DNA from 3 places in the Bradyrhizobium sp. WYCCWR15520 genome. Region 1 is predicted to be linked to each of the others. Evidence: predicted binding sites of a transcription regulator. Region 1 holds the regulator's gene; each other region holds the start of a gene.
What was found. Region 1 encodes HrcA, which represses chaperone genes, less so after heat shock. Its sites were predicted from a motif close to GTTAGCACTCNCNNNNNGNGAGTGCTAAC; they were not measured.
Positions count from the first base shown of each region.

Region 2: the regulator HrcA is predicted to act here: its motif matches at 3,472-3,500, upstream of AC0QUY_RS27275 (co-chaperone GroES).
Region 3: the regulator HrcA is predicted to act here: its motif matches at 2,399-2,427, upstream of AC0QUY_RS09620 (co-chaperone GroES).

Region 1 covers NZ_JBWBWM010000020.1:106,507-113,189, reverse strand. Annotated here, with positions in the region: gene hemW (radical SAM family heme chaperone HemW) at 1-696, opposite strand, end outside; gene rdgB (RdgB/HAM1 family non-canonical purine NTP pyrophosphatase) at 689-1,324, opposite strand; gene rph (ribonuclease PH) at 1,393-2,106, opposite strand; gene hrcA (heat-inducible transcriptional repressor HrcA) at 2,322-3,410, shown strand; gene grpE (nucleotide exchange factor GrpE) at 3,532-4,137, shown strand; gene AC0QUY_RS23315 (VOC family protein) at 4,147-4,530, opposite strand; gene AC0QUY_RS23310 (helix-turn-helix domain-containing protein) at 4,659-5,510, opposite strand; gene pncA (bifunctional nicotinamidase/pyrazinamidase) at 5,536-6,249, opposite strand; gene AC0QUY_RS23300 (hypothetical protein) at 6,350-6,683, opposite strand, start outside.
Region 2 covers NZ_JBWBWM010000025.1:126,265-132,947, reverse strand. Annotated here, with positions in the region: gene AC0QUY_RS27285 (hypothetical protein) at 1-1,022, opposite strand, end outside; gene groL (chaperonin GroEL) at 1,247-2,893, opposite strand; gene AC0QUY_RS27275 (co-chaperone GroES) at 3,066-3,362, opposite strand; gene AC0QUY_RS27270 (hypothetical protein) at 3,700-4,215, shown strand; gene AC0QUY_RS27265 (protein phosphatase CheZ) at 4,419-5,192, opposite strand; gene AC0QUY_RS27260 (L,D-transpeptidase) at 5,502-6,278, shown strand; gene AC0QUY_RS27255 (DUF2076 domain-containing protein) at 6,427-6,683, opposite strand, start outside.
Region 3 covers NZ_JBWBWM010000007.1:13,044-19,726, reverse strand. Annotated here, with positions in the region: gene groL (chaperonin GroEL) at 306-1,949, opposite strand; gene AC0QUY_RS09620 (co-chaperone GroES) at 2,041-2,355, opposite strand; gene AC0QUY_RS09615 (usg protein) at 2,739-3,026, shown strand; gene AC0QUY_RS09610 (cupin domain-containing protein) at 3,177-3,725, shown strand; gene AC0QUY_RS09605 (NupC/NupG family nucleoside CNT transporter) at 3,863-5,113, opposite strand; gene AC0QUY_RS09600 (MFS transporter) at 5,225-6,448, shown strand; gene AC0QUY_RS09595 (SDR family oxidoreductase) at 6,595-6,683, opposite strand, start outside.

The DNA of each region.
Region 1 (6,683 bases):
GACGTCGTAGAGCGCGCGCGCCAGCGCCTCGTCCGGCGTCTTCAGTTTGCCCGCGGCATGCAGGCCGAAGAACGGCGTGCCTTCCTCGATGGTGAGCTGGTAGAGCGAGAGATGCTCGGCGGCTTCCGAAATCGCGAGCTTCAGTTCATCCGTCCACATCTGCGGCGTCTGCTCGGGACGGGCGTAGATCAGGTCGAACGAGTAGCGATCGAACGCGGTGCGGGCGATCGCGACGGCGTCCAGCGCCTCGCGCGCGGTATGGAGCCGTCCCAACGCTTTCAGCGAGGCATCGTCGAGCGCCTGTACGCCGAGCGAGACGCGGTTGACGCCGGCTGCACGGTAGCCGCGAAACCGTGTCGCCTCGACGCTGGTGGGATTGGCCTCCAGCGTGACCTCGACATTGCCGGCGACGCGCCAGTGTTTGCCGATCGCATCGAGAATCGCGCCGACGGTCTGCGGCTGCATCAGTGACGGTGTGCCGCCGCCGAGAAAGATCGAGGTGACGGTTTTGTCAGGTGCGCGCTCCGCCGTGGTCTCGATCTCGCGTGCGAAGGCGCGCGCAAAGCGCTGCTCGTCGATCGGTGCATGGCGGACATGGCTGTTGAAATCGCAATACGGGCATTTCGACAGGCAGAACGGCCAGTGCACGTAGACGCCGAAGGCCTCTTTGAGGCGTGGTCGCTCGCGACTAGCCAAGGCAGATCTCCGCCAGTTTGACGAAGGCACGCGCCCGGTGCGACAGGCCAAGGCCGAGCGGCGGCAGGCCGTGCTTTTCGATCGAGGTCATCTCGCCAAAGGTCCTGTCATGCCCGTCGGGCAGGAATGCCGGATCATAGCCGAAACCGGCGGTGCCGCGCGGCGGCCAGGCCAGAGTTCCATCGACCCGTGCCTCGACCTCCTCGAGATGGCCGTCGGGCCAGGCGACGCACAATGCCGATACGAAGTGAGCCTTGCGCTGGTCCGGCGCGGTCGCGCCGCGCTCCTGCAGCAGGCGCTCGATCCGGGTCATCGCCGCCATGAAATCCTTGCCTTCGCCGGCCCAGCGCGCCGAGTGGATTCCAGGGGCGCCATCGAGCGCATCGACGACCAGGCCGGAATCATCGGCAAACGCCGGCAATTGCGCGGCGTTCGCTGCCGCGATCGCCTTGATCGCGGCGTTGGCGCGGAACGTCTTGCCGGTTTCCTCGGGCTCGCCCAGGCCAAGCTCGCCCGCGGCAACCGCCTCGACGCCATGCGGCGCCAGCAATTCCCGCATCTCGGCGAGCTTGCCGGGATTGTGGGTCGCGATCACGAGCCGGCCGGTGATTCGACGGTGCTGAGCCATGGATATTTGTATTCCGTCATGGCCGGGCTTGTCCCGGCCATCCACGTGTTATGACGACCTCTTGTGAATTACGCGACAGCCAGCTTCTGCAGGTCCACCAGACGGGCGACACCGTTGCGCGCCAGTTCCATCAGCGCCAGGAACTCGTCCTGCGAGAACGGCGTCTTTTCGGCGGTGCCCTGCACCTCGATGATGCGGCCATCGCCCGTCATGACGAAATTGGCGTCGGTCTCGGCCTCGGAATCCTCGGCATAGTCGAGGTCGAGCACCGGCGTGCCCTGATAGATGCCGCAGGAGATCGCGGCGACGTTGTCGCGCAAAACGTTCGCTTTCAGCATGTTGCGGCTCTTCATCCAGCCGATGCAGTCGGCCAGCGCCACCCAGGCGCCGGTGATCGAGGCGGTGCGGGTGCCGCCGTCGGCCTGGATCACGTCGCAGTCCACCGTGATCTGGCGCTCGCCGAGCGCTTCGAGGTCGACGGCTGCGCGCAGCGAGCGCCCGATCAGCCGCTGGATTTCCACCGTGCGGCCGCCCTGCTTGCCGGCGGCGGCCTCGCGGCGGGTGCGCTCAAGGGTAGCGCGCGGCAGCATGCCGTATTCGGCCGTGACCCAGCCGCGGCCCTGACCCTTCAGCCAGGGCGGCAGCCGCTCTTCCAGTGTGGCCGTGACCAGCACATGGGTGTCGCCGAACTTCACCATGCAGGAACCTTCGGCGTATTTGACCACGCCGCGTTCCAGCGACACGGGGCGCAACTGATCGGGCGCACGGCGGCTTGGCCGCATGGGAAATCCTTTCGAAAACGAGGCGAAAATTCGTTCGCGGTGCTTGTAGGAGGGGGAACGGGCAGCGGCAAGGGCTTTTGCCTGCAATTTCATGATGTTTTGACGCGCTTTCTTCACGAGAATTGCGGCCATTCTGCCGGAAAACGCCATGAACAGAGCGCGCTTGTCATCGGCGCCCCGGATGGACAAATTAGGGGTGCTGGGAGGAAGAGTTAGTGGCCCACCACGATCCGATTGGACTGATCGCGCCGCATGCCGGGCTGGCTCAGCTCAACGAGCGGTCGCGCGACATTTTTCGGCAAATCGTCGAGAGTTATCTCGCCACCGGCGAGCCGGTCGGCTCGCGCAACATTTCGCGCCTGATCGCGGTGCCGTTGTCACCGGCTTCGGTCCGCAACGTGATGTCGGACCTCGAGCACCTCGGGCTGATCTATGCGCCACATACCTCGGCCGGGCGGCTGCCGACCGAACTCGGCCTGAGGTTCTTCGTCGACGCCCTGATGCAGATCGGGGACCTTACCGAACCGGAACGGGAATCGATCCAGAGCCAGCTTGCATCCGTCGGCCGCGCGCAATCGGTCGAGGCCGCGCTCGGCGAAGCGCTGACGCGGCTGTCCGGCCTGACGCGGGCGGCCGCCGTGGTGCTCACTGCCAAATCCAATTCGCGGCTGAAGCACATCGAATTCGTGCGGCTGGAGCCGGAGCGCGCGCTGGTCGTGCTGGTCGGCGAAGACGGCCAGGTCGAAAACCGCGTGCTGGCGCTGCCGCCCGGCGTTCCCTCGTCGGCGTTGACCGAGGCGAGCAACTTCCTCAACGCGCGGATTCGCGGCCGTACGCTGGCCGAAGCGCGGCTTGAGCTGGAAAACGCGATGGCGCAGAGCCGCGTCGAGCTCGATCAACTAACGCAGAAGGTGATCGAGGCGGGCATTGCGAGCTGGTCCGGCGGCGAACACGAGGAGCGCCAATTGATCGTGCGCGGGCACGCCAATCTCCTGGAAGATCTGCACGCACTGGAGGATCTCGAACGCGTCAAATCGCTGTTCGACGATCTCGAGACCAAGCGCGGCGTTATCGATCTGTTGGGCCGCGCCGAGCGCGCCGAGGGCGTGCGGATTTTCATCGGATCGGAGAACAAGTTGTTTTCGCTATCCGGTTCCTCCACCATCATCGCGCCCTATGGCGACGCGTCGGGCCGCATCGTCGGCGTTCTCGGCGTGATCGGGCCGACCCGGCTCAATTATGCACGGGTGATTCCGACGGTGGATTATGCCGCCCGGATCGTCAGCCGGATGCTGGGTGGCTGATCCCGGGGGCGAATTGGCCTTATATCCGGCGCGGTTGTGCTTGATTTTCCGCCTCTAAAGCACGATATCCCCCGCAGCAAATCCCCATTGAGCCAGACGCGTTTTTTGAGAAGGCAGCCTTATGACCGATCCCAAGCGGCCGAATGACAACACGGCAAACCCGGCAGAGACGGGCGAGCCCGTGGTCTCAAAGCCCTACATCATGCCCGACGATCCCGAGGAAGGATCGGTGGAGCTGCTGGTCAAGGAAGCGACCGAAGCGCGCGACAAGATGCTGCGCACGCTGGCCGAGATGGAAAACCTGCGCAAGCGCACCGCCAAGGAGGTCGCCGACGCGCGCGCCTATGGCATCACCGGCTTCGCCCGCGACATTCTCGAGATCGCCGACAATCTGCAGCGCGCGCTCGATGCGATCCCGGCCGACGTGAAAGAGACCGCCGATCCCGGCATCAAGGCCTTCATCGAAGGCGTCGAGCTGACCGAGCGCTCGCTGCTCAACACGCTGGAGAAGAACGGCGTCAAGAAGTTCGATCCGTCCGGCGAGAAGTTCGATCCGAATTTCCAGCAGGCGATGTACGAAGTGCCCGATCCGTCGGTGCCGCAGGGCACGGTGGTTCAGGTCGTCCAGGCCGGCTTCATGATCGGCGAACGCGTGCTGCGCCCGGCGCTGGTCGGCGTCTCCAAGGGCGGCGCCAAGGCCGCGCCGGCGGCGGACGTGGCGAGCTAAGCCGAAAACCTACAGCGGCTTCTCGTCCGCTTTCGGACGATACGTCCCAAAACTCCAGAGATTGCCTTCCGGATCCCGGCAGGCGAAGTCGCGGCTGCCGTAGTCGGTGTCCCGCAGCTCCATTTCGATCCGCCCGCCGGCCGCCTTCACCTTGGCGTGCAGCGTGTCGGGATCGTCGACGGCGACGTAAATCGCATCCGTGCGGCGACCACCGATATCGCCGACAAGCTTGCCATATTCATCGTCCCTGCTCTGGCCGAGCATCAGGATCGAGGGCCCATAGGCAAGTTCGGCATGATGGATCATGCCGCCGTTGCGGTAGACGACGCGTTCGGTGAAACCAACCACGTCCTTCAGCCACCCGATCATGGCCTCGGCATCCCGGCAGCGCATCGTTGGATAGAGGCGGGGCGCTTCGCTTTGGCCTGGACTGGTCACGGGCAACTCCTTGCTGGCTGCTCTACTGCGCCAACTATGCCCTAGTGCTCCAGTTCCGGCTTGAAGATTTGTTACCCGACAGGCTACGCAGCTAGCGCCTCGAGCGGCCGCGTCAGGCGGCTGTCGATCAGCGTCAGCCGCCGGGCCCAGGCCGTCGGCGTCTCGCCGGCAAGATCGACAAATTCGCGGGCCAGATGCGCCTGGTCGGAATAACCGCTTTCGGCCGCAATAGAGGCCCAGCCGCTTGCGGTTTCCGTCCGCGCAAGCCGGCACGCTTCATGAAAGCGCATTATGCGGGCGACCGGCTTCGGCGACAAACCAATTTCCGCCCGGAAGCCATCGACCAGATGCTTGCGGCTCCAGCCGATCTCCCTTGCAAGCGTAGTAATGCGTACGCCGCCCGCGCTGCGTGCGAGCCGTCCATAGGCGAATGCGATCTCGGGCGAAGGCAGATGGCTGGCACGGCTAGCTACAAAATCCTCGACCAAATCGAAGCGATCCTGCCAGCTGCATGTCGCGCCAAGCCGTTCGCGCAGTCGCCAGCCTTCGTGGCCCAGCACGTCGCCGATGTCGACCATGCGCGCGGCGAGATCGACGACGGCGCCGCCGAAGAAGCGATAGGCGCCGAGCGGCGTGAAATCCACCTGCACGCATTCGGCGCCGCCATCGGATTCGATGTGAACCGGGCCGGCATAAAGTCCGGCGGCGAAACTCGGCTGCCGGTCATCAGCGTCAGGATCGCGCCCGAGCGCGATCAGGAACGGCGTGCCGAAGCTGATGATCAGCGGCACCACCAGGCCCGCGATTTCGCGCTGAAAAAACCGGCCACGCGCCGTTTCGCGATAGCCCGTCAATCCCGAGATCAGGCCGGCCATGCGCTGTGACGGCGCACGACGGATCATCTCGAACGCGAACGGAGCCGCCGGATCGGACATTCCAGGCCTCTGAAGCTGACGCGCCTTACGCCGCGATATCGCCCGACTGGATGCGCTTGACGCCGGCCTTGGTCATGTCGGCCCAGGCCTTGGCGAGCGAGCCCTGGAGGTCGATGCCGCGGCAGGCGTCCTCGATCACATAGGTTTCGAAGCCGGCCTTGCGCGCGTCGAGTGCGCTCCATGCCACGCAGTAGTCGGTGGCTAGGCCGGCGAGGAACACCCGCTTCACCTTGCGCGCCTTCAGATAGGCGGCGAGCCCCGTCGAGGTCTTGCCGTCGGCCTCGGTGAAGGCCGAATAGCTGTCGACGTTCTTGTTGAAACCCTTGCGGATCACGAGCCCGGCATGCGGGATTGCGAGATCCTTCGACAGCGACGCGCCCTCGGTACCCTGGACGCAATGATCCGGCCACAGCACCTGCTTGCCGTAGGGAAGATCGACCGTCTCGAACGGCTTCTTGCCGGAGTGGGATGTTGCGAAGGAGACATGGCCCGGCGTGTGCCAGTCCTGCGTCATCACCACATTGGCAAAGCCTTTGGCGATGCGGTTGATGACGGGAACGACCTGATCGCCGTCCTTGACCGCGAGACTGCCGCCGGGAAGGAAGCAATTTTGCACGTCGATGACGATGAGCGCGGAAGCGTTATCCGGCTTGATCGGTGCGGCCATGAGTGCTCCTGGTGCGAGGGCAGCGACCGATGTCGCGCCGATACCTGTCAGAACCAGCCTGCGAGAAAGCATAGCGCGTCTCCCCTGTTGCGAACCCGACAGGAGGCAAGGCTAGTTCCATGTGTGTACGAACGAAAGCTCGAAATTGCGGCGCGGGCCGCAAATTTCGCATTCAGCCCCGCGGATGAATTCCGTCGCGCACGGCGCGGAAGCGCGGAAAGGCCTTGCTCCAGTCGTCGCGCGGCGACGAGCCGATGATGCGCATCGAGGTCTGGGAGCCGAACCGCAGCCATTGCACGATCGTGACAGGCGTATTGTCCTTGCCGCTGATGGCGTCGATCCGCGTCTCGTAGCCGGGTTGGCCGTCGATGCGGACCGGCTCGGACATCGTGATCCGCCCGTCGCGCACGCCGGGAATGGTGGTCGCGATCTGCTGGGCGAAGCGGCCGCGATCGTCGGGCGACGCCGCGGTCGAGCCGATCAGGCCGATGATCATGAAGGGCGCG
Region 2 (6,683 bases), on a different contig from region 1:
ATCCACAGCATCAGCCGGTCAGAAGCGCCCGGTTTGTCCGGCGAAACCAGCGCGGTGATTTCGACAGTTTCGGTCAGCGCGAGCGCGGGATAGATCGGGCTTGGCCGCTTGAAGCTCAGCGTGAGTTTTCCGGTGTTGGCGTTCCAGTCGGCGCCCGCCGGCTTGGCGGCCAGCGTTTTCGCGAGCACGCCTGAAACGGCCGACGCGATCTTGTCCCGGTTGATCTTGTCGCCGTCGCGCCATTCGGCGGCGGCAAAGCGGATGGTGCGGTCCATCTCGACGGAGCCGCTGGTCCATCCGGCTGCGACCACGCCTTGCGTCGACCTGGCTTTCGCAATCAGCGTCGTGGCGCGTTCCGGATCGGCGGTAAGGTTGATGGTCTGCTCGCCGGCGCGCAGCGCGTCGCAGGAGACCGAAAGGCTTGACAGCCCGACCTCGACGGCCTCGCCCTTCAGACCCTTAAGGAAATCCAGCGCCGCGTCGAGTTTGATCCGCACGCTGATCGCTTCCGGCGAAACGTCGGTAAAATCCTTTGGCGCCGGCGTGATGCCGTCGTCACTGGTCTGGTTGTCCAAAAACTCCTTCTCGCTGAGATCGGAATTGTCCGTAGAGGCCACTTCGGTGACGTTTGGACCAATGGTGATCTGGCCGCGGAATTCGAAGGTGTCGCCGACAGGCTTGCGCAGCAGCTTGACGGTGACCGGCAACTTGTCACCGAGGCTCTGCGTGGTGCCGGTCAGGTTCTGACCGTTGACGGTGAGGGTGGCAACGAAGCGGTCCTTGCGGTCGGAGCCCTTGGCGGCGGGATAGCAGACGTCGAGGGTAGCCGCGGTGACGGTCTTGCCCTGGCGGGTTTCCTTCAGCACGACGTCGGCGTTGCCGTCCATCAGGCCGTCGATCGCGGTGAAGTAGCGCGTCTCGGTCGTGCCCGGCGCCGTCTTGGGCTGCAGTTTCATCTGGGCGAAGGCAAGGTTCGGGGAAGCCATCATCAGACCGAGCAGGCAAGGCAAGAGCGCGCGCATATGGAAGTTCCTCAGACGGAAGGGAATTGGCGTCGTCGTAACTAGCAAATCCCGGTAGCATTTTCGAGCGAAGTGGATGCCGGTTCGCGTGAAGAAAACGAGTCAAAACAAAGGGCAAGCGCCGTATCGGTTCTCCGTCTGAACCGATACGGCGCTTGCCATTCGCCAAAAAAGAAGGCCGCCCCGGAGGCGGCCTTCGATCTGTTTGAGGGAGAGGGCAGGGCTTAGAACCCCATGCCGCCCATACCACCCATGCCGCCGCCACCGCCGGGCATTGCCGGCGCTGCTTCCTTCGGCAGTTCGGCAACCATCGCTTCGGTGGTCACCAGCAAGCCGGCGACGGAGGAGGCGTCCTGCAGCGCAGTGCGCACCACCTTGGCCGGGTCGATGATGCCCTTGTCGACCATGTCGACATATTCCTCGGTCTGGGCGTCGAAGCCGAAGGTCTCCGACTTGTTCTCGAGGATCTTGCCGACCACGATCGAACCCTCGACACCGGCGTTCTCCGAGATCTGGCGAACCGGGGCTTCCAGCGCCTTCAGCACGATGTTGATACCGGCCTGGACGTCGGAATTGTCGTTGTTGATGCGGCCGACCGCCTTCTTGGCGCGGAGCAGCGCCACGCCGCCGCCCGGCACGATACCTTCCTGCACGGCCGCGCGGGTCGCGTTGAGGGCGTCCTCGACGCGGTCCTTCTTCTCCTTGACCTCGACTTCGGTCGCACCGCCGACCTTGATCACCGCAACGCCACCGGCGAGTTTTGCAAGGCGCTCCTGCAGCTTCTCGCGGTCGTAGTCCGAGGTGGTTTCCTCGATCTGCGCCTTGATCTGCGTAACGCGGGATTCGATGTCCTTCTTCTTGCCCGCGCCCTTGACGATCGTGGTGTTCTCCTTGTCGATCACCACCTTGCCGGCGCGTCCCAGCATGTTGATGGTGACGCTTTCGAGCTTCATGCCGAGTTCATCGGAGATCAGCTGACCGCCGGTCAGGATCGCGATGTCTTCCAGCATGGCCTTGCGGCGATCGCCAAAACCCGGCGCCTTGACGGCGGCGACCTTCAAGCCGCCGCGCAGGCGGTTGACCACCAGCGTCGCCAGCGCCTCGCCCTCGACGTCCTCGGCGATGATCAGCAACGGGCGGCCGGACTGCACCACGGCTTCCAGCACCGGCAGCATCGACTGCAGGCCGGACAGCTTCTTCTCGTGCAAGAGCACGAAGACGTCTTCCAGCTCGGCCGTCATCTTCTCGGCGTTGGTGATGAAGTAGGGCGACAGGTAGCCGCGGTCGAACTTCATGCCCTCGACGATGTCGACCTCGGTCTCGAGCGACTTGTTTTCCTCGACCGTGATCACGCCTTCATTGCCGACCTTCTGCATCGCCTGCGCGATCATCTTGCCGATGGCGGTGTCGCCGTTGGCTGAGATGGTGCCGACCTGGGCAACTTCCGAGGAAGCCGCGACCGGCTTGGCGCGCTTCTCGATATCCTTGACGACGGCGTGGACGGCGATGTCGATGCCGCGCTTGAGATCCATCGGGTTCATGCCGGCCGCAACCGCCTTGCCGCCTTCGCGCACGATCGCCTGAGCCAGCACGGTGGCGGTGGTGGTACCGTCGCCCGCGGTGTCGTTGGTCTTGGAGGCGACTTCGCGCAGCATCTGCGCGCCCATGTTCTCGAACTTGTCCTCGAGCTCGATCTCCTTGGCGACGGTGACGCCGTCCTTGGTGATGCGGGGAGCGCCGAAGCTCTTCTCGATCACGACATTGCGGCCCTTGGGACCAAGCGTCACCTTCACCGCATTGGCGAGAACGTCAACGCCGCGCAGCATACGGTCGCGGGCGTCGCCGGAAAATTTAACGTCTTTGGCAGCCATTGTTTGGACTCCTGAATGATTGGATACGGTCGTGCGCCGCGCTAATGCGTCATTGCCGGGCTTGACCCGGCAATCCATCACCTTCGCGAGACTCTTCCGAAGGGGATGGATGCCCGGGTCATCCAGCGCGAAGACGCGCTTCGCGCTTTCGCCCGGGCATGACAGGGATTGCTTACGTCAGCACGCCCATGATGTCGGACTCCTTCATGATCAGGAGTTCCTCGTTGTCGATCTTGACCTCGGTGCCGGACCATTTGCCGAACAGCACGCGATCGCCGGCCTTGAGGTCGATCGGGATCAGCTTACCTGCCTCGTCACGGCCGCCCGGGCCGACGGCGACGACTTCGCCCTGCGACGGCTTTTCCTTGGCGCTGTCGGGAATGATGATGCCGCCCTTGGTCTTCTCCTCGGCATCGATGCGCTTGACCACAACGCGGTCGTGCAGCGGACGGAATTTGGATTTGGCCATGACGTCTCCTCTTGAAGTTCCTCTGGGGAGGCTCGGTTTCAGGTCTGCGCCATTGAAAATGGCTGATATGCCGGGTATTCGAAGCCGCCCCGGGCGGGACAGCACACCCCTTAGCAATCTTTGAGTTTGAGTGCTAAACGTGGGGCCGGGAAATATGGCTTGGCGCTGTTCCTGTCAAGCAAACAAGGGGGTTAAGGCCTTCTTGAGGCCAGTATAGGATGCTCCACGGAAACCAAATCGGTGCAGCGGCGTAAACTCAACCGACGTCATTGCTCCGGCAGGCTTTTTACCGTTGGCTGCTTGACGGGAGCGGCCAAAAATTGCTCGGGGGAATGCGATGATCAGCTCACGTAATGCGCATACGGTTGCCAATCTGGCGATCGCGTCGGCGCTGACGGTCTTGCTGGCGGCGTGCAGCAGCATGAGCCTGCCGTCGCTGTCGTCCGGCCCGGCACCCGATGCCGAACCCGCCGTTGCGCCGGAAATGCCGGCTACCATCCGGTCCGACGAGATCGTCGGCCGCTGGGGCCTTGCCTCGTTCCAGAATCCCAATGACCGCGCCCGCACCGAAGCTGCCGCGCGCGGGCAGTGCAAGCAGCCTTATGTGATCGGCGCCGGCACCTCCGGCGGCGTCGTCATGCATCTGGCCGACCAGGCCACGCCGCAGGAACTGCGCCTCAAGGGTAGCCCGAGCGGCAAGAACTATATCGGACCGGCCGGTCCCGCCGGCGGCGAACAGGACCGCGAGATCGTCTCGTTCGACGGTCGCGTGCTGGTGACCCGCTTCATCGAAAAGGACGCCGCGGTCCGTTACGGCAACATGGTCTATGTCCGCTGCGCCCCCCGGGCGTGAGTAGACGCCGTCATTCCGGGGCGATGCGAAGCATCGAACTATGGTGCGCAATTGCGCACCTGAGAATCTCGAGATTCCCCGATGCGCAATTGCGCATCTGAGGTCTGGTGCTAACGCACCATCCCGGAATGACGGTGCGAGAGACAACAAAAAAACGCCGGCATCGCTGCCAGCGTTTTGTTTGGTCCGCGTTAACCGTCCGATCAATCGAACAGCGCGTCGATGTCGTCCTGCGAGGCGTGGCCGGCGTCGCCGTCGAGCTTCGGGCCGTTGAGCAGCTTGGCATCGCCTTCGCGGGTGTCGACGATCGGCTGGGCGTGCGCCTTGATGGCGTCGACGCCGCCCCAGATGTCCATCATCGTGTAGATGTGCTGCTCGATGAACTTCATCGTGGTCATCACCTTGCTGATGCGCTGGCCGGTGAGGTCCTGGAAGTTGCAGGCTTCGAAGATCGAGACGACGCGTTCCTGAATTTCTTCGCTGAGCAACTTCTGCTGGTCGGGCGAGATGTTCTTCGACAGCGCGGTCGCCGCCTGGTCGATCGCCTCGGTGGCTTCCAGAATCTGCTGGGTGGCCTGTTCGGTGCCGCCGACGACGGCGCCGAGTTCGCCGTTGACCTTGGCCATTTCCTGGCCGTCAAAGCTCTTGCCGTGCAGGGTGGCGATTTCGCGCTTGGTGCGGTTGATAGCGTCGTGAATGAGGTCGAGCTCGACCTTCAGCTTCTCGCACTGCTCAATCTGCGCGCGATAGGTTTCCAGGAGCGCGTGGGACTCGGCAATCTCGCGCGCGACATCCGCAACCTCGGTACCGGCGGCGCGGACGTGGCCGAAGCTGGCCATCTGCGAGCGGATCGCGCGCAACTCGGCCATGATCTCGCGATGCATCGGGCCGATCTCGCCGCCTTCGGCAGGCAGGACAATTGGCGCGTCGCCCAGAATGGCTTGTTCGATACGAAAACGTTTGCGATTGACCGACATGAGTTTTTCCCACCCCTTCATTGCCGAGGTGTTCTAAACCATGGCGATTTAACGTCAGGTTCACGGCGCAATATTGCGTGTCGGCGCTTTGCCTGCGGCCGCACACCAACGATTAACCATGAGGGCCGCGCGTTCACGCAAAATAAAGGCTACCGGGCAAATCCGGGTGCGATTGCCGAAATGGTGAATCGAAACGCCCGATCCGTTTACCAAACCGATTAGGTTTTGATTTGTATTGATCGCGTGCAGCGGCGCTTCAATCGCGCCATTGCGCCGAACCCGCAGTGACGAACAGTACAGAGTACGTCGATGTCCGGAAAAATCCGTTTTGCGCTCCTCGCGAGCGTGTCTTGCCTTTGCTTTGCCAGTGAGGCCGCAGCGATTGATGTCTCAGCATCAACTGAGCCCACCGTGATCTACGCCCGCCAGCCGGCGCCGGTGCGCATGGCCTCCAATATGGGCGGCGGCTTCATCGAATTCCTGTTCGGCGATGCGCCACAGGGCGGGCGCTACCAGCGGGAGCAGGCCTACCAGCCGCAGCCCGATTACGGCTATGGCCGGCGCACGCTGCTGCCGCCGATGGATCCGCAGCAGTCGATGCGGCGCGAGGAGGATCTGGTCGATCCCGCGCAGCACCGGCTCGATCCGAAATATGAAAAGCAGGTGGTCGAGTATCACGGCAAGGAAAGCCCGGGCACCATCGTGATCGACACCCCAAACAAGTTTCTGTTCCTGGTGCAGGGCGACGGCAAGGCGTTGCGTTACGGCGTCGGCGTCGGCCGGCCCGGCTTCACCTGGTCGGGCGTCAAGACGATCTCAGCGAAGAAGGAATGGCCGGCCTGGACGCCGCCGCCGGAGATGCTGGCGCGCCGCCCCGATCTGCCGAGGCACATGGAGGGCGGCCCGGAAAATCCGCTCGGCGCGCGTGCGATGTATCTGGGCTCGTCGCTCTATCGCATCCATGGCTCCAACGAGCCCTGGACCATCGGCACCAACGTCTCGTCCGGCTGTATCCGCATGCGCAATGAAGATGTGATCGATCTCTACGGCCGCGTCGGCGTCGGGGCGAGGGTGGTGGTGATCTGATTTCCTGCGTAGCCCGGGTGAAGCGCAGCGTAACCCGGGGCCGTAGCGTGGCTACCGATTCCCGGATTGCGCTTCGCTCCATCCGGGCTACAAATAAAAACGGCCGCCCGATCGGGGCGGCCGTTTTCATTTTCAATTCTCGCGACGGTCACGCGTAGTCGCCGTCTCCGCCGCCATCATCGCCGTCGAAGTCGTCGGAATCGTGATCCATGCCGCCATCGTCGTCGTGCGAGGACTGATCGAAGAATCCCTGCCGCGAACCGGAATCGTTATCGTTGCTGTCGGCGCGCTGGCTGGACGAGCCGCGCGAACCGATGTCGTTGATCCCGGCCTCGCGCGCGAGATCACCGCCGGACTGATCGCCCCACGGCCTGCGGTCTTCGATCCCGCCGCTGTGGTTCGCCG
Region 3 (6,683 bases), on a different contig from region 1:
GATTTTGGATGAGCTTTGATTTAGCCCCGACCCGATACAACTTTGCGTCAGGAGAAGCGGAACGTCGGTTCGAATTCCGACTCTCGCGAAAATTTTTTTGAGAATTGTCAACCTAAACGATCGTATATTTACGGGAGGGTGTGCATAACAGGGATATCGCCGAGAACGGGGAGCCTTTTATTCAGCGTAGCGTTGCACGCGACCCTTCACCTGCTGTGGCGGCTAGCTACGTTATTCGCCAAACAAAAACCCCGGCATCGCTGCCGGGGTTTTGCATTTTTCCTAACCGCTTTGGGTGACCGGACTTAGAAGTCCATGCCGCCCATGCCGCCGCCGGGGGGCATGCCGCCGCCGGCCGGAGCGTTCTTCTTCGGCAGTTCGGCGATCATGGCTTCGGTGGTGATCAGGAGAGCCGCGACCGAGGCCGCGTTCTGGATTGCCGCACGAACCACCTTGGTCGGGTCGATGATGCCCTTGGAGACCAGATTGCCGTATTCGCCGTTCTGCGAGTCGAAGCCGTAGGAGTACTGCTCCTTCTCGAGGATCTTGCCGACGATGACGGACCCGTCTTCACCCGCGTTGATCGCGATCTGGCGGGCCGGCGCGGAGAGCGCCTTGCGCACAATCTCGACGCCGGTCTTCTGGTCGTCGTTCTGGGTCCGGATGCGCTTCAGCTGCTCGGAGGCGCGGAGCAGGGCGACGCCGCCGCCCGGCACGATGCCTTCTTCAACCGCCGCGCGGGTCGCATGCATCGCGTCATCCACGCGATCCTTGCGCTCCTTCACCTCGACTTCGGTCGCGCCGCCGACGCGGATCACCGCGACGCCGCCCGCGAGCTTGGCCAGACGCTCCTGCAGCTTCTCACGGTCGTAGTCCGAGGTGGTTTCCTCGATCTGCGCCTTGATCTGCTGAACGCGGGCCTCGATGTCGGCCTTCTTGCCGGCGCCGTTGACGATCGTGGTGTTTTCCTTGTCGATCATCACCTTCTTGGCGCGGCCGAGCATCTGCAGCGTGACGTTCTCGAGCTTGATGCCGAGATCTTCCGAGATCGCCTGACCGCCGGTCAGAACCGCGATGTCCTGCAGCATGGCCTTGCGGCGATCGCCGAAGCCCGGAGCCTTTACGGCCGCGACCTTCAGACCGCCACGCAGGCGGTTGACGACGAGGGTGGCGAGAGCTTCGCCTTCGACGTCTTCCGCGACGATGACCAGCGGCTTGCCGGTCTGCACCACGGCTTCGAGCAGCGGCAGCAGCTCGTTCAGCGAGGAGAGCTTCTTCTCGTTGATCAGGATGTAGGCGTCGTCCATTTCAACGCGCATTTTGTCGGCGTTGGTGACGAAGTAGGGCGAGATGTAGCCGCGGTCGAACTGCATGCCCTCGACGACGTCGAGTTCGGTGTCGAGCGACTTGGCTTCCTCGACCGTGATGACGCCTTCGTTGCCGACCTTGGCCATCGCCTTGGCGAGGAAGTCGCCGATCTCCTTGTCGCCGTTGGCGGAGATGGTGCCAACCTGGGCGATTTCCTCGTTCGAGGTGACCTTCTTGGAGTTCTTGGCGAGGTCGGCGACCACGGCTTCAACAGCCAGATCAATACCGCGCTTCAGGTCCATCGGGTTCATGCCGGCGGCAACCGACTTGGCGCCTTCACGGACGATCGCAGCCGCCAGAACGGTCGCGGTGGTGGTGCCGTCGCCGGCAGCATCCGCCGACTTCGAAGCGACTTCGCGCACCATCTGCGCGCCCATGTTCTCGAACTTGTCGTCGAGCTCGATCTCCTTGGCGACGGTGACGCCGTCCTTGGTGATGCGGGGAGCGCCGAACGACTTGTCGAGCACGACGTTGCGGCCCTTCGGACCGAGCGTGACCTTCACGGCGTTGGCGAGAATGTCGACGCCGCGCAGCATGCGGTCGCGGGCATCGACGCCGAATTTGACTTCTTTGGCTGACATATTTGGTTTCCCTGAGTTGATCTTTGTTTCTCACCCTGTCGGGGAGGCGCCTTGCGGGCGCTCCTCAGGGTGAGCGTGGCAGGCGAAGGGCTTAAGCGGCCTTCTTCTTGGAGGCGGGGACGTCGAGCACGCCCATGACGTCGGACTCCTTCATGATCAGGAGATCTTCACCGTCGATCTTGACCTCGGTGCCCGACCACTTGCCGAACAGGACGCGGTCGCCAACCTTGAGGTCGATCGGGATCAGTTTGCCGGCCTCGTCACGGCCACCCGGGCCGACGGCGACGACTTCGCCCTGGGAAGGCTTTTCCTTGGCACTGTCCGGAATGATGATGCCGCCAGCGGTCTTCTCTTCGGCGTCGATGCGCTTGACCACGACGCGGTCGTGAAGCGGACGGAATTTCATGCAGTCCTCCTAAGTTTCTGAAGATGTTATCAGAATTGGAAATTTTGGCAGTCCGAGCCAGCGAGTGCTAACTCGGCTGCGGCTGATTTAGGCCAGTCTTGTTCGGGGGACAAGGGTGTCTAGCAGAAAAATTGGCACTCAAATATGACGCCTGCCAATTTCATTAATCATGATTAATCGGGGCGCGGAATCCCGGGGCCCCCGTATTAGCAGATGCGGTAAGCTGCTGCTAACGCGTGAATTTTCAACAGTTCGTTAAACATTTAGACTTGTGATGGGTTGGTATCGTGCGTCACATTTCTCTCATGTGAGCGCATCTCCGCCGGGGTGGCTCGGTGTGTGGCCACCCACGTGAAATGCGCTTCCAGCAATGGAGGTTTGGCATGGTCTCGCGGGTTGGAGTTGCTTCCGACGACTTCCGGAAGCAGGTGCTGGGTTACGGGCTGACGACGGCGCAAATTCTGTATCGAATGCCGGATCACCCCTCATTGCTGCAGACCTATGTCTGGCAAAACTACGATCTGTTTCCGAAATTCCCCGCGCTCAAGGATTTCCTCGCCTTCTGGCAGGAAAAGCTTGATGGCCCGCTGTTTTCCGTCACGGTTGCGCATTCCAGACTGATCAAGCCGGCCGAGCTGCGCGCGGTCGATGGCGTGTTCAGGCTGCATTGATTGAGGTGCCGCAGGGTGGGCAAAGGCGCTTGCGCCGTGCCCACCATCTGACACTCAGCTCGCGATGGTGGGCACGCTGCGCTTTGCCCATCCTACGAAATCCGATTTGTGTTAGCCTCCCGCCACAAACAAACAAAAAGGGAGGCACCGATGGCCAAGAAGAAAGTCGCCTCACGCGCCGCGGCGCAGTCCGCCGTAAGGAAGAAATGGTCAGGCCACAAGACGGCGGCCAAGTCCTCGGCTCGCAAGACGATCAAGTCGAAGGCGAGGGGCGCGTCTGCCGCAAAGGCAAAGCCAGTCAAGAAGGCGCGGCCGAAGCAAACCATCGCCATCAGCCATCACCGCGAAGAAGATTTCAAGGCTGACGGCCTGCGCACCTACGCAAAATACCGCGACCTCGGAATTGCGGACGCTACCCACGGTCTGGCGCAGGCGCATGTGATCCGCTTGCAGGGTCCTTGTAATCCGGCGGAAGTTTCAAAACTGCACTACCACGACGTCGAATTCCAGATGGTCTACGTGCTCAAGGGCTGGGTGAAGACCTACATGGAAGGCCAGGGCGAGACGCTGATGCAAGCGGGCAGCGCCTGGACCCAGCCGCCGCGCATCAAGCATCTGATCATGGATTATTCCGACGACGTCGAACTGCTGGAAGTGATCTTGCCGGCGGAGTTCAAGACGGTGGAATTGGCGAGTTGATTCCGTAGCCCGGATGGAGCCAACGGGTCGCGCGAATGCGCGCCCGATGACAGGCTCCGCGAAATCCGGGAACGTTGCGAGTGTTGAACACGTGTCCGGATTGCGCTGCGCTTCATCCGGGCTACGGGCTGATGTACCTACGTCAACACCCCCACCATCGCGCCCATCAGGCACGTCGTCAGCGTACCTGACACAATCGACTTCAAGCCCAGCGCATTGATCTCCTCGCGACGCTCCGGGGCCATCGTCCCGAGGCCGCCGATCATGATGCCGAGGCTGGCGAAGTTGGCAAAGCCGCACATCGCATAGAGCATGATCAGCCGCGAGCGCGGATCTAGCGCATCAGCGTCGAGCTTCGACAGTTCGACATAGGCGATCAGTTCGTTGAGGATGGTCTTGATGCCCATCAGGCTTCCGGCCGTGACGGCTTGCGGCCAGGGCAGGCCCATCAGCCAGCACACCGGCGCCATCAGGTAGCCGAGCAACCGCTGCAGCGAGATTTTGGCGCCGCCAATCTCGGGCAACAGTCCCAAAATCGCGTTGGCGAGATAGACCAGCGCCACCAGCACCAGCAGCATGGCGACGATGTTGAGCAACAGCTCGAGCCCGGCCGTGGTGCCCTTGACGATCGCATCCATGGTGCTTGAGACGTGCATATCAGGATCTTCCAATGATCCTCCGGTGCGCTTGTCCGACGTCTCCGGCACCATGATCAGACTGATCAGGATCGCGGCCGGCGCGCCGAGCACCGATGCAATGACAAAATGCGCCGCCGCATCCGGGATCAACGGCGCAAGGAACGTGGCGTAGAGCACCAGCACCGTGCCGGCGATACCGGCCATGCCGCCGGTCATCACCAGAAACAATTCGCTGCGGGTGAGCTGCGCCAGATAGGGGCGGATGAACAAAGGCGCCTCGACCATGCCGAGAAAGATATTCGCCGCGGCGGACAGCCCCACCGCACCGCCGACGCCGAGCGTGCGCTCCAATAGCCACGCCATACCGCGCACGACCGGCGGCAGCACCCGCCAGTAGAACAGAAGCGTCGTCAGAACGCTCATGACCAGCACGATCGGCAACGCCTGAAAGGCCAGGATGAAATCCGCGCCCGGCGCCTTGAGATCGAAGGGAAGGGCGCCGCCGCCTAGATAGCCGAACACGAAGGAAGTGCCGGCGCGGGTAGCCGCCGAGATCGTGTTGACGGCGTCGTTGATGGCGCCGAACGCCTTGGCCACCGGCGGCAGCTTGAGCAGTACCAGCGCGGTGACGATGGTGACGGCCAGGCCAACCGCGATTTGCCGGATCGAAACCGCGCGGCGGTTCTCGCTGAGCGACCATGCGATTGCCAGCAATGCCAGCACGCCAAACGCCGATTGCAGTTGCAGCATGAATCCCCCGAAACCCCGGCAGCGATTATGCCAGCGCCGCAGGGCCGCGCAATGCCGTGTTGCGGGGCTGCCCGTTGACATCTGCATCGCGCTCGGCCACCCCGTCTGCCCATGTCCTCGACGATGCCGGTGGGCGCCCGCGAACTGCTCAGGCACGCCCCGTTCCTTTATTTCCTGCTGTCCCGCAGCCTGTCGCGCTTCGCCAGCCAGATCGCGGCGGTCGCGATCGGCTGGCAGATCTACGATCTCACCGGCAGCGCCTTCCTGCTCGGCATGGTCGGGCTGGTGCAATTCCTGCCGACGGCGCTTTTGGTTTTCGTGGCCGGCCATGCCGCCGACCGGTTCGAGCGCAAGCGGGTGGTGCAGCTTTGCCAGCTCGCGGAAGCGGCGACCGCGCTGTTCCTGGCGGTCTCGACCTTTGCCGGGTGGCTCAATGAGGTGCAGATCTTCATCGCCACCTTCGTGATCGGCATCGCCGGCGCCTTCGAGAGCCCGGCAACGGCGGCGCTGCTGCCGCTGATCGCGCCCAGAGGCTCGCTGCAGCGCGCGACCGCGATTTCCTCCGGCGCCGCCCAGGTCGCGACCATCACCGGCCCCGCGCTCGGCGGTCTCGCCTACGTCTTCGCGCCGAGCCTGCCGTATCTTGTCATCGTCATCTTCTGGCTGATCGGCGCAGTTCTCACCGGCTTCATCCGCGCAGAAAAGCAGGACGTTTCGAACGAGGATACGACAGCGGATGATGTGTTTGCCGGCGTCCGCTTCATCCGCAACAATCCGGCGATCCTCGGCACCATCTCACTCGATCTGTTCGCCGTTCTGCTCGGGGGCGTAACGGCGCTGCTGCCGATCTATGCTCGCGACATCCTGCAGACCGGCCCGCTTGGCCTCGGCGTCCTGCGCGCAGCGCCCGCGGTCGGTGCGCTCCTGATGACCGCCTATCTCGCGCGTCACACCATCAATCGCCATGTGGGATTGCGGATGTTCCAGGCCGTGATCGTGTTCGGCGCGGCGACGGTGGTGTTTGCGCTGTCGCAATGGATGTGGCTGTCGGTACTGGCGCTGGCGATGCTGGGCGCGGCCGACACGATCAGCGTGGTGATCCGCTTCTCGCTGGTGCAGCTCGCAACGCCCGACGAGATGCGCGGCCGGGTCGGCGCGGTGAACTTTCTCTTCATTAACGCCTCCAACCAGCTCGGCCAGTTCGAGAGCGGCGTCACCGCGGCGCTGTTCGGCACCGTGCCGGCCGCCGTGCTCGGCGGCGTCGGGACGATTGCGATTGCGCTGTTGTGGATGAAACTGTTCCCGGCGCTGCGGAAGGTGGAGAGGCTGGAGTAGGGCGCTCGCGTCCCTCAGTCGTCATTGCGAGCGAAGCGAAGCAATCCATTGCGCCACCACGTGCGGAGGCGTGGATTGCTTCGTCGCTTCAGCGCAAAATTGCTTTGCAATTTTGTCGCGAGCTCCTCGCAATGACGGCTGTGGAATCAGCCCCGTCCCACGAACGGCATCTTGGTCGCCATGACAGTCATGAACAGCACGTTGGCATCGAGCGGCAGGCCCGCCATGTAGGCCA